3 regions of the Cobetia sp. 5-25-4-2 genome follow, and region 1 is predicted to be linked to each of the others. Evidence: predicted binding sites of a transcription regulator. Region 1 holds the regulator's gene; each other region holds the start of a gene.
What was found. The regulator sigma-54, encoded in region 1, starts transcription at its own class of promoters, with help from an activator protein. The targets are predictions, from matches to a motif close to TGGCACNNNNNTTGCTNT.

Region 1 (5,106 bases):
AATGGTGCCAGCAGCATGCCGGGCAAATTGTCGATGGCATAGTAGCCAATGTCTTCCAGCGCCTGGAGGGCAATCGATTTGCCGGAACCGGAGCGACCACTGATGATCACGATCTTCATGGAGTGCTCTCCCAGGGCGAGGTCAGCATGAGGTGAAAGCGGAGGGTGCCTGAGGCCAGTCAGCGACAAGCCCGGAGCGAGTCCGGGCTTGCAGGTTCAGCGCGCCGGCAATTCGGCGATGGCCGAGGTCAGGGCATCGAACAATGCTCGCTGACTGTCTGCCTGGCGCAATGCTGCCCGGTTGGTGGGCGAGTTGAGCAGTTCCGCCACCTGGCCGAGCAGAGTGAGATGGGTGTCATCTGCCTCCTCGGGGACCAGCAGCACGAACAGCAGATCGATGGGTTCGCCATCGATGGCATCAAAGTCGATGGGATCACCGAGCTTCATGAACGCCGCGATGGGGGTCTTGCAGTGTGGACTGCGTGCATGTGGCACGGCCACGCCGTGGCCGATGCCCGTCGAACCCAGTCTCTCGCGCCCGATCAGGCGCGAGAAGACTTCCTGGCTGTCCAGGCTGGGAATGTTCTGAGCAATGAAGGTGCTGAAGAATTCCAGCACCCGCTTCTTGCTCCCCCCGGGGACGCCGTAGAGCGTGCGCTCGGGGGGAAGGATCTGATCAAGTGTCATGGCAGAAGGTCAACGGGTCCCGGTGCCCTGAGAGCGAGCCTGGGACTTTTCCTTGTGTTTGACCAGCTGGCGGTCCAGCTTGTCGGCGAGCGCGTCGATGGCAGCGTACATGTTGGGGTCTTCTGCCAGGGCATGGAGGTCGGCGCCAGCGGCGTGCAGGGTGCAGGCAGCCTGTTGGCGTTCCTTCTCGATCGACAGTGTCACCTGAACATTGGTGATGTTGTCGTAATGCCGTTCGAGGCGAGCGAGCTTCTCGTTGACATAATCGCGGAGAGGATCGGTGAGTTCCACATGATGCCCGGTGATATTCACTTGCATGGACACGCTCCTTTATCCAGCGGGTTGCCTTTGAATTGTAACCCTTTTTGACTGCGAGCAAACCCTGATTGAACGCGCGGCCACTTTCTGACTCCGGCCATGGTCTCGTGGCGATCATCTGCTGGCGAGAGCGGCGGTGCCGGTGTACCGAGCGTCTACCCCGACAATGCCCAAGCTTTGAACAAAGATCAACGCTGCGCTGCATCGTGGGGCAAGGCTTGTCTTCAACCCAGCGAGGGATATCAGCAGGTTCTTCATGAGCATCGCCTCGCATCACGGACGGAATGGGGCTCGAGAAACCGGCCGTTTGTGGCCAATGTCAGCATTTACGTCGACGTTCGTGTGGCAGGAGTCGGTGGCGACCTCTGGCTATCTGTCCGTGGGATGTGAGGGAAAAAGAAAGCACTCTGGAGAAAAGTGGCTGGAAAAATAGGCAATTGGGGGCGTGAAGTCACTCACGCAGTCGCAAGGACAGGCATTGCCAACCGGTATTCAGACGACCGATTGGCAGATGATGCCAGGATGGCAGGTGCAAGGGGGCGAGCATCAGCGCTCCGACGTGTGGAGCCCACTGGCTTGCGGGTATCCGTTGTCGAGACTCACGCCAAGCGCTTGCGCTCGCTGGAGGAGGGGATGCCCATGGCCTCGCGATACTTGGCGACCGTCCGGCGCGCTACCTCGATGCCATCACTGGCCAGCAGATCCACCAGGCGTGAGTCGGACAATGGCTTGCGCGCCGGTTCTTCCGAGATCAGCTTGCGAATGCGCGCACGGATCGCGGTACTGGAGTGCGCGTCACCGTTGCCGCTGCCACCCACCTGACTCGAGAAGAAGAACTTGAGTTCGAACACGCCTCTCGGGGTGTGGATATATTTCTGGGTGGTCACCCGCGAGATGGTGGATTCGTGCATCTCGACCACTTCCGCGATGTTGGCGAGGATCAGCGGCTTCATGCCTTCTTCCCCCTGCTCGAGGAAGTCGATCTGGCGCGCCATGATCTCGCGGCCCACCTTGAGCAGGGTGTCATTGCGTGAGGACAGGCTCTTCATCAGCCAGCGGGCTTCCTGAAGATTGTCCTTGAGGAAGGTGTTGTCCGCGGACTTGTCGGCCCGCTTGATGAGGGCGGCATATTCCGGCTGGATACGCAGCTTGGGCAGCGCTTCCGGGTTGAGCTCGACCTGCCAGCCGTGACGCGTATGACGGACCAGCAGGTCCGGGATGACGTAATCACTGGCAGGCTCGCCCCAGGCGGACGCCGGGCGCGGGTCGAGCGCCCGTACCAGACGAATGACGTGATCCAGCTCATCATCATCCAGGCTCAGGCGACGCTTGAGCAGCTTGCGATCGTCATTGCCCAGTGCCTCGAGGAACTGCCGCACCAGACGGCGGGCCTGGGCCAGCAGCGGCAGATCGTCCGGCAGCAGGGCCAGCTGCAGCAGCAGGCATTCGCGCAGGTCTCGAGCGAACACACCGGTGGGATCGAACTGCTGAAGGCGCAGCAGGACCTGCTCGAGTTCCGACGCCTTGAGGCCGGGCAGTCCCTGACCTCGCAGGCCATCGACCAGTTCGTCCAGGCTCATGCTCAGGTAGCCGGCCCCATCCACCGCATCGATCAGACTCTCCGCCATCTGCCGTTCACGCGCATCGAGGTCCGTCATCGCCAGCTGCCAGCGCAGATGGTCCTGCAGGCTTTCGACACTGGTGTTGCGATCGAAGTCCGGTCCGTCCTCGCTCGAGCTTCCGCTGCCGGAACTGGTCAGGCTGCCTGCGTGATCCTGGTAGAGGTCCGACCAGTCACTGTCGAGAGGGTATTCTTCAGGAATCTCGCTGTTGGTCTCGGAGGTGGAGATCTCGCTCTTGTCCTGTGTCTCCGCGACATCCAGCGACTCGTATTCCTCGTCAAGCTCCAGCATGGGGTTTGACTCAAGCGCCTGCTGTATCTCCTGACGCAGGTCCAGCGTCGACAACTGCAGCAGCTGGATCGCTTGCTGAAGTTGCGGGGTCATGGTCAGGGAAGTGCCGAGTCGAAGCTGCAAGGTGGGTTTCATGGGGTCTGTCATTCACGGCAAAGGAACGTGCATCTACGCTATACCGTGGGTCGGGGCACTGACAAGGGGCAGTCGAGAATATTCAAGCAACTTGCATGCCATGTTGCCACCAAGGTGGTATGGACGTCATGCATTCGAGTGAGGTGTGGCAGAGCAGGAGGGTTCACGGGGAGATCACGCAAGCGCATGTCGAGGCGCTTGCGTGAGGGGGGCGGGGAATGAGACCCCGACAGTGAAGCAGGAAGTGGCGGTTGCTGGTGAGAGCAGGGGAGGTCGGACAGCTCTCGTCAGGCTGACGGCTCTTACCAGGCTGACGGCACTCTCGGGCTAGAGCTTGAACTCATGGCCCAGGTAGACATCACGCACCTGCTGGTTGGCGAGGATGGTGTCGGCGTCGCCATGCGCGATGATCTGGCCATCGCCCACGATGTAGGCGGTATCGCAGATGTCGAGTGTCTCGCGCACGTTGTGATCGGTGATCAGCACCCCGATGCCGCGGTCACGCAGCTGGCGCACGATGCTCTTGATCTCGCCCACCGAGATGGGGTCCACGCCGGCAAACGGCTCATCGAGCAGCACGAAGTCCGGCTCGGTGGCCAGTGCGCGAGCGATCTCCACGCGGCGGCGCTCCCCGCCGGAAAGGCTCATGCCGGCACTGTCACGAATATGCGTGATGCTGAACTCGTTGAGCAGCTCCTCCAGGCGTGCCTTGCGTCCGTTGCGATCCAGGTCCTTGCGCGTCTCGAGGATCGCCATGATGTTGTCGGACACCGAGAGCTTGCGGAAGATCGAGGCTTCCTGGGGCAGATAGCCGATGCCGGCGCGAGCCCGCTGATGCATGGCGGCGCCGGACAAGTCGTGGTCATCGATGGTCACGCTACCGGCATCCGAGCGCACGAGGCCGACGATCATGTAGAACGAGGTCGTCTTGCCGGCCCCGTTGGGGCCCAGCAGGCCTACGATGTCACCCTGGCGGATTTCCAGCGAGATGTCCTTGACGACCTTGCGACCCTTGTAGGCCTTGGCCAGATGACGAGCGCTGAGGGTACGTGGGCTGGCAGCAGTCATGCTCATTGGTCCTTGCTGGCATTGGCGCCACGTGGCGTCAGGGTCATGTGGACGCGTGACCCCTCGGAGGATGAGGCATCGGTGCCATTGCTGGCATTGACCTGGCGCTTGTCCAGGAAGTATTCCACGTAGCCGCCTTCGAAGGTGTCGTCGCCTTTCTCCAGACGGGCATCGCCGACCAGTTCCACCCGGCGCTCCAGCGCGTGGTAGCGAATGGTATTCGCCCAGCCCTTGACCAGTCGCTCGTCGGTATCGGGTTTCTGCTCCATGTAGGCGCGCTGGCCGGTGGCCTTGACCAGGGAAATCTCGCCGCTGTCGGCGCGACTGATGTCAACGCGCGCGGCATCCAGCTTCATGCTGCCCTGGCGCATTTCCACGCGACCGGTATAGGTGGCCGTGCCGGCCTTGTCATCCAGTGACAGTGAGTCGGCGGCAATGTTGATCGGCTGGTTGGCATCGCTGTCCAGCGCCAGTGCGGTCGGGGAAAGCGTCGTCATGCCAAGTGCCAGGCCAAGGGCCATGACACCGGGTCTGAGTGTCTGGCGCCAGACCGTCAAGGGCGTGAGAGTCGTTGAAGTCATGGAGTGCTCCTTGGCAGAACTGGTAAGGCTTCACGATCACTCAGGCCATCGTGAAGCGGAAATCGGGGAGAGAGGATTCGGCGCATGCAGGGGTGCGCTCACTGATCCTTGGCCGGCGCGGCATCGAAGGTGCTGGAGACGCGGCCATCATCGTCACGGGTGGTGTCATTGCCGGTGTCGAGAGTCTCGGCTTCCCGGGCGGCATCGCTCTTGCCCTTGCCGGGTTGCAGGGTACTGCGGACGCGGCCTTCCAGCTGGGCGGAATCCTGAGAGAGGTCAGCGCTGAAGCGGTCACTCTCGACGCGTTGACCATTCTGGGTGATCACCACCGGCACGTCACTCCAGGCACGGTTCTGCTCACGACTGTAATGCAGCACGTCGGTGTCCAGTGTCCAGGCATCCGAA
Region 2 (5,106 bases), on a different contig from region 1:
CTGACGGACCTCAACCACGCTCGCGGCACCACCATCGTGATGGTGCTGCATGAACTGAACCTGGCCGCACGTTACGCGGATGTGCTGATCGCCATGTCAGACGGCCAGATTCATGCCAGCGGCCCGCCCGAGCAGATACTCACACGCGAGATGGTCAAGGAGGTGTTCGGGCTGGAAAGCCACATCACCCCGGACCCCGTCACCGGCAAGCCGATGATGGTGCCCGTCGGGCGTCATGGGATGAAAGCCGCAAGGAACGAAGCCATGTCGAGCTGATCACGCTGTTGGATAGGCCAGAGCACATTCAATGCAACACAGTCCACATGAGACATCAGAATCGATATCACTGAACAAGGGGCCGCCATGGCCCCTTGTTCAGCGCTTCATATGATGACTCTCTCGCGACTAGATATGCGACGACTCACTCAGACTCTTGATAACCAGACTACCCAGCTGACGGGTGTTGTGCGGATTGCCGTTGCCATTGACCAGCGGCAGATTCAGTTGTCTTGCCAATTCACGCAGCACTGGCTGAACAGGGCTCACTGCCTGCATCCCCTGACCATCATCGCGCTCGACTTCGATGCTGCCGTTCTCAAGTTCGCGAACAAGACAAGATGCGAACATGACTTCACGCACGGCTTTCAGCTCGCTGCGTGGCTTCGTAGTCTTGGCCAGTCGAGACAACGAGATGCTCTGTTTGCCTGCGCGTTCCGGTGACATCAACGACCTTGCCTCTTCCACTGTGGCATCCAGCAACTTCTCGATCTGCATCTCTTCCGTATTGATACGCAGGATGATGATGCGCTCCACTTCCTCCAGCGAGCGGGGATTGAAAGCAACATGGCCTCCACCGCCCATCATCGCAGTGGTCTTGACCGAGATTCGCTCACCGTCACCGCTTACCACGTCATAGCCACGCTGGTTCACCTCGGTCGCCATCTGACCATTGGTGATCAATGCAGCGTAAAGTTCACCAATGCGTCCGCAAAGATGACGTAGCTCGGTCGGCGGCACGTCCCAGCTCAGTTCTCGCTCGAACCAGGCCATCGCCTCACCCAAGGATTGGATGATCTGCATCTGTGAAAGTGCCATACATACCTACCAAGTAAAGTTAATACAGGATGACATATAATTCATACATTAACTTTCTATAAAACAAGAACTGCCAAGCAAAACCAAGCAATAAATACACGCATGCTTTGCCATGCAAACCCATTACTATCAATAGCTTACTTAAAGCACTAACATCAAAGATAAAAGTTGACCTTGAATCTTAAAGCGACATTAAGTGACGCTATTTATTGTGACACTCTTAACTCGACCTACTTCATCAAGTATGGCGACTCCATCAATTAATATTTTACCACCTTTATCATTAAAAGCGTCATCCATTGACTTGGTTATCTTAAACTTCTCGTCTTGATCAATATTACTATTTGTATTAAACGAAACTACTCTTTCTTCTCGGTCGAGATAAATCTTCCCGTAGCCAGTCAAAATGTTAAATTTAGTTACATTACAAGGTTCAAGAACAAGGGATTCTCTACGATCCTTAGATAAATAGGCTAGTGTTTCTAGATCCATCCTCACGATAGGGCCTTTAGGTCTCTCAATATTAATATAAACATCACTATTATTTCTAATTGGCCTATGCATATCTATGAGGGGCCCCCGCAAACTATCTTCAAATCTATCCACAGTCGGTTCTATTCGCTTACACATTCTCTTTACGTAAGGTGTTTCTGGCGCAACATTCTTACCCATCGCCTTATTTAGCGAATATTTAATAAAATCATAAACTGCGGCGGCAGCAACACTATAACCTATGTTTGCTACAACAGGATTATCAAGAACTATTATTATCTCATCTACAAAGCTACCCTTTTTGGCTGCCCGACGATATAATTTGGCTCCCTTTAGTGCGGTTGCTCTATGAATGACCTCTTCATTTGCAAGCATATGAATTGATATAGCTATGACTCGACAGAAACCAATTAATGAAGTAGTACCATCGTATAACTCACTTAAGCCATCATCGAAAACACCACCCTCATATCTAGACCGCAACTTAATTTCCAAATCAATCTCCTCGCTGCCTATCAGTATAAAAATCAGTATCTCGCATAACTCTATATGAACTTCACTTATCACGAATCATAAGCAAAATCTAACCTAGCATATATATCATATCATCCCGTATAAAAACTCACCGTGGTGCAAAATTTTAGCGGGCTCACCATAACAGTGCATTCCTCATTAGATAAATTTTTCTCTGAATAGACTAATGTCATGTATACCATTGTTTTTAAAAGAAAAAACTTGCTAGGCACGCTTCCTGCTAGACACTCACCGAGGCACCGATAGGCATACAACAATCGAAAATCTACACCAATGGAGCGCTAGGGTTCCGGTGACTGGCTGATAGCCGTCACGACTGGTCCGAGAGCACTCGACCTCCAAGCTGGGGGTTACACGGCGGGACAAAAGCCCGGGAGACGCAACGCCTGAAAAGGTCGGCGCCTCTCACTTTTTCCGCCGGAGATAACGACAATGACCCAGCCCACTCGCCTTTCCCCGTCTACGACTTACCTCTCGGATGCTTGCGCTCAGGCGCCATCCGCTGCTGTCGCATCTGATTCCCCGGCGGCATCCGCCGTATCCAGCAAGACCTCCAGACGTGCTGCGCTGGCCGGCGCCCTGCTGCTTGGCGCATCGCTGAGCCCACAGGCCATGGCGCAGGATTCCTTCAGCGTATGCTGGTCGGTGTATGCCGGCTGGATGCCGTGGGAATACGCGGATACCCAGGGCATCGTCGACAAGTGGGCCAAGAAGTACGACATCAATATCGATGTGGTACAGGTCAACGATTACGTCGAGTCCATCAATCAGTACACCTCCGGCAATGTCGATGGCTGCGCCATGACCAACATGGACGCCCTCACCCTCCCCGCCGCCAGCAGTGTCGATTCCACCGCGCTGATTCTGGGCGACTACTCCGATGGCAATGATGGCGTGATGGTACGCGACGGCGATTCCATCGAGTCCCTGAAGGGGCGTGAGGTCAATCTGGTGCAGTTCAGTGTCTCCCACTACCTGCTGGCACGTGCGCTGGACAGCGTCGGCATGAGCGAGCGCGATCTCACCACCACCAATACCGGCGATGCCGACATCGTGGCGCTGGCCAGCAACACCGATACCCAGGCGGTGGTGACCTGGAACCCCCAGCTGGCCACGCTCAAGGACATGCCCGGCTACACCGAAGTCTTCAATTCCAGTGACATCCCCGGCGAGATTCTCGACCTGATGGTCGTCAATACCCAGACCCTGAAGGACAACCCGGACTTCGGCCACGCGCTGGTCGGCGCCTGGTATGAGGTGATGGAGAAGATGAAGGCCGGTGACGAAGCCGCGCTCTCCCAGATGGCCGATGCCGCCGGCACCGACCTCGCCGGCTATCAGGCCCAGCTGGCCGCGACCCACATGTACTACACCCCCGCCGAGGCCGTGGCCGCCTTCAATGCGCCGAGCCTCAAGGACACCATGCAGCACATCGCCGACTTCAGCTTCGCGCAGGGGCTGCTGGGCGAAGGCGCGCCGGATGCCGGCTTCATCGGCATCGAGACGCCTGCCGGCGTCGTCGGCGATGAAGGCAACGTGATGCTGCGCTTCGACCCGAGCTATACCGCCGCACTGGCCGACAGCCAGTAACGCCACGCGGTGGATGCCGCACACCAGCCGCAGGAAAGCTGTCTCTGTGGCTGGTGAACCGACCGCCTCCCTCGACCGCACCTCTCGTTCGCACCCGTGGAGCCCGCGCATGAAACGCCTGATCAATCTGACACCCTCCCGTGGTGGCCGCTGGCTGCTCGGTGGCCTGCCCTTCGCGCTGCTGGCCATCCTCTACATCGTGCAGTCCAACCAGCGACTGCTCGACAACCCCAACGACCGCCTGCTGCCGTCCTTCGCGTCCATGGGCGAGTCCTTCGCCAAGCTGGCCACCGAGGTCAACGTGCGCACCGGCGATCTGCCGCTGTGGACCGACACCTTCGCCAGCCTCGAACGCCTGCTGGCCGGCGTGCTGATCAGTGCGCTGATCGGCCTGAGCGTCGGCCTGCTCACCGGCGGCCTGCCGCTGCTGCGCGCCAAGCTGTCCCCGCTGATCACCGTGCTGTCCCTGATTCCGCCGATGGCGATCCTGCCGATCCTGTTCATCGCCTTCGGGACGGGTGAGTTGGCCAAGATCGCGCTGATCGTCATCGGCATCACGCCCTTCCTGATTCGCGACCTGCAGAATCAGGCCCTGCGCCTGCCCGATGAGCAGCTGATCAAGGCCCAGACCCTGGGCGCCAGCTCCTGGCAGGTGCTGACCCGCGTGCTGCTGCCCCAGCTGACCCCGCGCCTTCTGAGCGCCACGCGTCTGGCACTCGGCAGCGCCTGGCTGTTCCTGATCGCCGCGGAAGCCATCGCCGCCCAGGACGGCCTCGGCTATCGCATCTTCCTGGTGCGCCGCTATCTGGCGATGGACGTCATCCTGCCCTACGTGGCCTGGATCACGCTGCTGGCCTTTCTGCTCGACCGTCTGCTGGTGCTCGTCTCGACCCGCGCCTTCCCCTGGTACCACGCTGAGGAGAGCCAATCATGAGCCTGATCCACGCCAAGGGTCTCGAGAAGCATTACGGCCAGCAGGTCGTGCTGGAACGCATGAACCTGACCGTCGAGGCCGGGGAATTCATTACCCTGGTCGGCGCCTCCGGTTGCGGCAAGACCACCTTCCTCAAGCTGCTGCTGGGCACCGAGGGCGTCTCGCGCGGTGAGCTGCTGCTGGACGGCAAGCCCATCCCCGGCGAGCCGGGCCCGGACCGCGGCATCGTCTTTCAGAAGTATTCCGTCTTCCCGCATCTCACGGTGCTCGGCAACGTGATCATGGCCGAGGAACTGGCGCGCGCCCCGCTGACCGGCAAGCTGTTCGGGGCCAAGCGTCGCGAGGCACGCGTCGCCGCCGAGAAACGCCTGGAAGAAGTCGGCCTGTCCCACGCGCTGGACAAGTACCCGCATGAGCTGTCCGGCGGCATGCAGCAGCGCCTCGCCATCGCCCAGGCGCTG
Region 3 (5,106 bases), on a different contig from region 1:
CGGCCATCGCGTGGCCTTGCAGGGCAATCTGGACCCGAATGCGCTGTTCGGCACTCCCGCCGCGATTCGTGCCGAAGTCGGCCGCATTCTCGATAGCTACGGTCAGGGGCCTGGCCACATCTTCAACCTGGGGCATGGCATCAGCCAGTTCACTGACCCGGGCAACGTCAATGCTCTGATGGACGCTCTGCATGAGCTGAGCCCCGCCTATCATCAGGATGACACCGCCAACGCCACGCCGCTGGCGCGCGATTGAACCATGTCACTGATGGCTGACAGCCCCGCCGTGTCTTTCATGGCGGGGTATCACGCATGACGCCGCTGGAGCAGCGCCTCGCGCCGAGACGAGGCTGGGCGTGCGTGGCACTGTTCTGTCTGCTGCTGATCCTGTTCGGCACGCTCTCGCCGGGTGAGCCTCACCCGGAGCAGACCTTCCCCTGGGACAAGCTGCAGCATTTCTCCGCCTTCGCCTTGCTGGCATTGACCACGCGGCTGGCCGGGTTGAGCAGTCTTGTCATCCTGCCCGCCTTGCTGCTGCTGGGCGTTGGCATCGAGGGGCTGCAGCTGGTGATTCCCTATCGCGGGGCAGAAGTGCTGGATGCGCTGGCGGATTTCCTCGGCATTCTTGCCGGGCTTGGCTGCCACCTGGGCGGACGTCTGATGGTGCGCCTGAGCCGCCTGTGACGGGCCGTGTGCCAGGCCTCTACCCGCCAGAAGAGGCCTGGCGGGTGAGTCGTTGGTCATCGCGCGTCAACCCCAGTGCCTCGAGATCGTGCACAAGCTCTTTCCACTCCGCGTGTCTTTGGCTATGGTGCTGCGCCTGAGTCCTGTTGATTGATCAGGACTGCATCGCCCGATGACGCGTGCGTCGATGATTCAGGCCTTGAGGGTCTGATGTCCCGTCCTCTTATTCATACCTTGATATCCGACTCCGATATCCCTTGTGAGGGTTCTCATGACCGAACATCTCGATGGCTCCTGGTTCACCGAAATCTTCGACCGCCACGGCAGCGCCTTCTCGCTCAAGGTCAGCCACAAGCTGCATGACGAGCAGACGCCTTATCAGCACCTTGAGGTCTATGCCACCGAGACCTACGGCAATCTGATGGTGCTGGACGGCTGCGTGATGCTGACCGACCGCGACAACTTCCTCTATCACGAGATGATGTCGCATCCGGCGCTGTTCACCCACGCGGCCCCCAAGCGTGTCGTCATCATCGGGGGGGGCGACTGTGGCACCCTGCGTGAGGTGCTCAAGCACCCGGGCGTGGAGAAGGTCACCCAGATCGACATCGATCCGGCGGTCACGCGGGCTTCCGAGCAGTTCTTCCCGGCACTGGTCGAGTCCAATGATGACCCGCGTGCCGAGCTGCTGTTCGAGGATGGCGTCAAGTGGGTCGACAACTGCCCGGACGAGAGCATCGACGTGCTGATCGTCGATTCCACGGATCCGGTCGGTCCGGCGGAAGGTCTGTTCAAGACCGACTTCCTCAAGCGCTGCCACCGTATCCTCAAGCAGGGGGGGGTGATGGTGCAGCAGAGCGAGTCGCCGCTGTATCACACCGACTCCATCATCAAGGACCTGCGCAACGACATGGGCGAAGCGGGCTTCGACAGCGTCGCGACCCTGCCGTTCCCGCAGCCGGTATACCCGTCCGGCTGGTGGAGCTGCACCCTAGCGGGCAAGGGATGTGACGTGAAGTCCTTCCGTGAGGAAGACGCGGCTGCGGCCAGCTTCGCGCGCGATTTCTATACCGTGGAAGGCCATCGTGCCGCCCTGGTACTGCCTCCCTTCATGCAGCGTCTGCTGGAAGACTGAGTCATCCAGAAGCGCATCGGGGCGTGAAGAATGCGTTTCAGTGCGCGGTAGCGTTGAGTCAGGGTGGCTGCGACATTGGTCGCAACTCCCCAGACCGGAGCGCAGGAAAGTTCAAGAACGGCCGTTTCGTCATGAAACGGCCGTTTTTATTTTGCACCGATATGAAGCGAACGAGGCGTCAGACGCCACTATCTGCACGCTTGTCTCGCCATATTATCGACGGTCGGCATCGGGAGGTTTGGCCGTTTTCACTGCCGTTCGGCTGTTTTTTCAGCGTTGAACGCAGCGGATCACACGATAGGCGGAAATTGGAACGGAGCTTGCTATTGTCGAGGGGTGCCATGCACAGCATTGCACCATCACCGTCTCGGGGTGTTTCCGAGCGGATTCCAGACATACGCGAGGGATTCAAGATGCATAACAACAAGAAGCCACTGCTGATCGCTAGCGCCGCCCTCCTGGCTGCCTCGGTAGCCAGTGGTGCCAGTGCCGCGACTCTGGATAGCGTCAAGGAAAAGGGCTTTGTCCAGTGTGGTGTCAGCACCGGTCTGCCGGGCTTCTCGGCGCCGGATGACGCCGGCAACTGGCAGGGCCTGGATGTCGATGTCTGCCGTGGTGTCGCGGCGGCTGTGCTGGGTGATGCCAGCAAGGTGCGCTACGTCCCGCTGACGGCCAAGGAACGCTTCACCGCGCTGCAGTCCGGTGAAATCGATGTCCTGTCGCGCAACACCACCTGGACCGCCACGCGTGACACGTCTCTGGGCCTCAACTTCGCCGGCGTGAACTATTACGACGGCCAGGGCTTCATGGTCAGCAAGGACCTGGGGGTCTCCAGTGCCAAGGAGCTGGATGGCGCGGCGGTCTGTATCCAGTCCGGTACCACCACCGAGCTGAACCTGGCGGATTACTTCCGCCTCAACGAGATGTCCTTCGAGCCGGTCGTCTTCGACACCTCCGACCAGACCGTCAAGGGCTTCGAAGCGGGCCGCTGTGACGTCCTGACCTCCGACCAGTCCCAGCTCTACGCCCTGCGCATCAAGCTCTCCGATCCGGCGTCCGCCATGGTACTGCCGGAAGTCATCTCCAAGGAGCCGCTGGGCCCCGTCGTCCGTCAGGGCGATGACCAGTGGTTCAACATCGTCAAATGGACCCTGTTCGCTCAGATCAACGCCGAAGAGATGGGCCTGACCTCCGACAACATCGAAGCCAAGAAGTCGGATACCAATCCCAATGTCGCGCGTCTGGTCGGTGCCGATGGCAACTACGGCGAAGCCATGGGGCTGCCGGCTGACTGGGCCTATCAGGTCATCAAGCAGGTGGGCAACTACGGGCAGATGTTCGAGCGCAATGTCGGCACTGGTTCCGCTCTGGGGATCGAGCGTGGTCTGAACGCGCTGTGGACCGACGGCGGCGTCCAGTACGCACCGCCCGTTCGCTGATGCCTCGGCTCGCCTGGAGGTCCAGCGCGAGCCGGGTGAACCGTGACGCAGGCTGAGCAAGGACGCTGGCCAGGGAGAAGTGGCCATACGGTCATTTCCCCTGGCCAGCGTCGTGAGGGGCTTGGTCTGTTCCCCGTGATCCTTTCCTCGAGTGCCGAGAGATAACTGATCTGCCGTTCGATAGGGCGGCAGGCGGAAGTCGCATAGCTTTCCGGCGGAGATTGCCTGTATGACACAACCTGCTTCTCGCCCGCCGGCCACGGTCAAGCCGCCATTCTGGCGTGACCCGGCCAAGCGAGCACTGATCTTCCAACTTCTGATGCTGGCAGGCGTGTTCGGCGTGTTGGCGATCATCGTCAGCAATACCCTGACCAACCTCGAAAGCCGTGGCATCACCACCGGCTTTGCCTTCCTGGACAACACCGCAGGCTTTGGCATTCTGCAAAGTCTGATCGACTATTCCGAGCAGTCCACCTATGGCGATACCTTCATCGTCGGTCTGCTCAACACCCTGCTGGTATCCGCACTGGGCGTCATCGCGGCCACCGTGATCGGCTTCATCATGGGGATCGCCCGTCTCTCCCCCAACTGGCTGATCTCGCGGCTGGCGGCGGTCTATATCGAAGTCTTCCGCAACATTCCCCTGCTGCTGCAGATCTTCTTCTGGTACTTCGCCGTTCTTCGCACTCTGCCGAGTCCGCGAGGTTCGCTGTCGCTGGGCGAGGCCTTCTTCCTTAACGTGCGCGGTCTGTTCGTGCCGGCACCGATCACCTCCAGCGGCTTCTCGGTGGTGATTGCCGTGTTCGTGCTGGCCGTCGTCGCCAGCGGCATCTTCAGCTACTGGAACCGCCAGCGTCAGGCCCGTACCGGTCAGCGCTTGCCGGCGGGCTGGATCTCGCTCGGTCTGATCATCGTGGCGCCGCTGCTGGCCTACTTCGCGATGGGCATGCCGCTGAGCTGGGAGCTGCCGGAACTCAAGGGCTTCAACTTCCGTGGCGGCATCACGGTCGTTCCCGAGTTCCTCGCCCTGTGGGTCGCGCTGTCGGTGTACACCGCGGCGTTCATTGCCGAGATCGTGCGTTCCGGCATCGAAGCGGTACCGCACGGCCAGACGGAAGCCTCACGGGCGCTGTCGCTGACCGGTGGCATGACGCTGCGCCTCGTGGTGGTGCCACAGGCACTGCGCGTCATCATCCCGCCGCTGACCAGCCAGTACCTGAACCTGATCAAGAACTCGTCGCTGGCCACGGCCATCGGCTATCCCGATCTGGTCTCGGTCTTCGCGGGTACCACGCTCAACCAGACGGGTCAGGCCATCGAGGTGATCGCCATGACGATGCTGGTGTATCTGACCATCAGTCTGCTGGTCTCCATGTTCATGAACTGGTTCAACGCCCGCATGGCGTTGGTCGAGCGCTGAGGGTCTGCCCATGTCGATTGAAAAGACCCTGTCACGGGTTACCGAGAAGATGATCGATTCCCGCCCGGCGCCAAGCGACAGCATCGGTGCGGTGGCCTGGCTGCGAGCCAATCTGTTCGCCGGACCGATCAATACGCTGTTCACGCTGTTCGCGCTGTATCTGGTCTACCTGCTGGTGGTGCCCAGCCTGCAATGGGCGCTGATCGATGCCGACTGGAGTGGCACATCGCGTGCTGATTGCACGGGTGAGGGGGCGTGCTGGGTCTTCATCAGCGCCCGCCTCGATCAGTTCATCTATGGCTTCTATCCGAGTGAGGAGACCTGGCGGGTCGATATCGTGTTCGCCATCTTTGCCGTGCTGATCGCCTGGCTGGCGATTCCGAAACTGCCGGCAAAGGGCTGGGTCGCCATCGTCACGCTGGCGGTCT

Region 2: a site for sigma-54 is predicted at 2,328-2,345, ahead of HXS65_RS12995 (putative urea ABC transporter substrate-binding protein). Genes of this name have one in related genera too.
Region 3: a site for sigma-54 is predicted at 2,129-2,146, ahead of HXS65_RS10245 (amino acid ABC transporter substrate-binding protein). Genes of this name have one in related genera too.

Annotation. Positions count from the first base shown of each region.
Region 1 is NZ_BLWK01000001.1:123,820-128,925, forward strand. Features, by position in the region: gene rapZ (RNase adapter RapZ) at 1-119, opposite strand, end outside; gene HXS65_RS00550 (PTS sugar transporter subunit IIA) at 216-686, opposite strand; gene hpf (ribosome hibernation-promoting factor, HPF/YfiA family) at 696-1,004, opposite strand; gene HXS65_RS00560 (RNA polymerase factor sigma-54) at 1,604-3,052, opposite strand; gene lptB (LPS export ABC transporter ATP-binding protein) at 3,380-4,120, opposite strand; gene lptA (lipopolysaccharide transport periplasmic protein LptA) at 4,123-4,701, opposite strand; gene lptC (LPS export ABC transporter periplasmic protein LptC) at 4,800-5,106, opposite strand, start outside.
Region 2 is NZ_BLWK01000006.1:58,016-63,121, forward strand. Features, by position in the region: gene HXS65_RS12980 (ABC transporter ATP-binding protein) at 1-276, shown strand, start outside; gene HXS65_RS12985 (DUF6998 domain-containing protein) at 406-1,080, opposite strand; gene HXS65_RS12990 (hypothetical protein) at 1,288-2,082, opposite strand; guanidine-I (ykkC/yxkD leader) riboswitch at 2,392-2,500, shown strand; gene HXS65_RS12995 (putative urea ABC transporter substrate-binding protein) at 2,554-3,711, shown strand; gene HXS65_RS13000 (ABC transporter permease) at 3,821-4,645, shown strand; gene HXS65_RS13005 (ABC transporter ATP-binding protein) at 4,642-5,106, shown strand, end outside.
Region 3 is NZ_BLWK01000004.1:124,189-129,294, reverse strand. Features, by position in the region: gene hemE (uroporphyrinogen decarboxylase) at 1-256, shown strand, start outside; gene HXS65_RS10255 (VanZ family protein) at 313-684, shown strand; gene speE (polyamine aminopropyltransferase) at 956-1,819, shown strand; gene HXS65_RS10245 (amino acid ABC transporter substrate-binding protein) at 2,233-3,258, shown strand; gene HXS65_RS10240 (amino acid ABC transporter permease) at 3,488-4,678, shown strand; gene HXS65_RS10235 (amino acid ABC transporter permease) at 4,689-5,106, shown strand, end outside.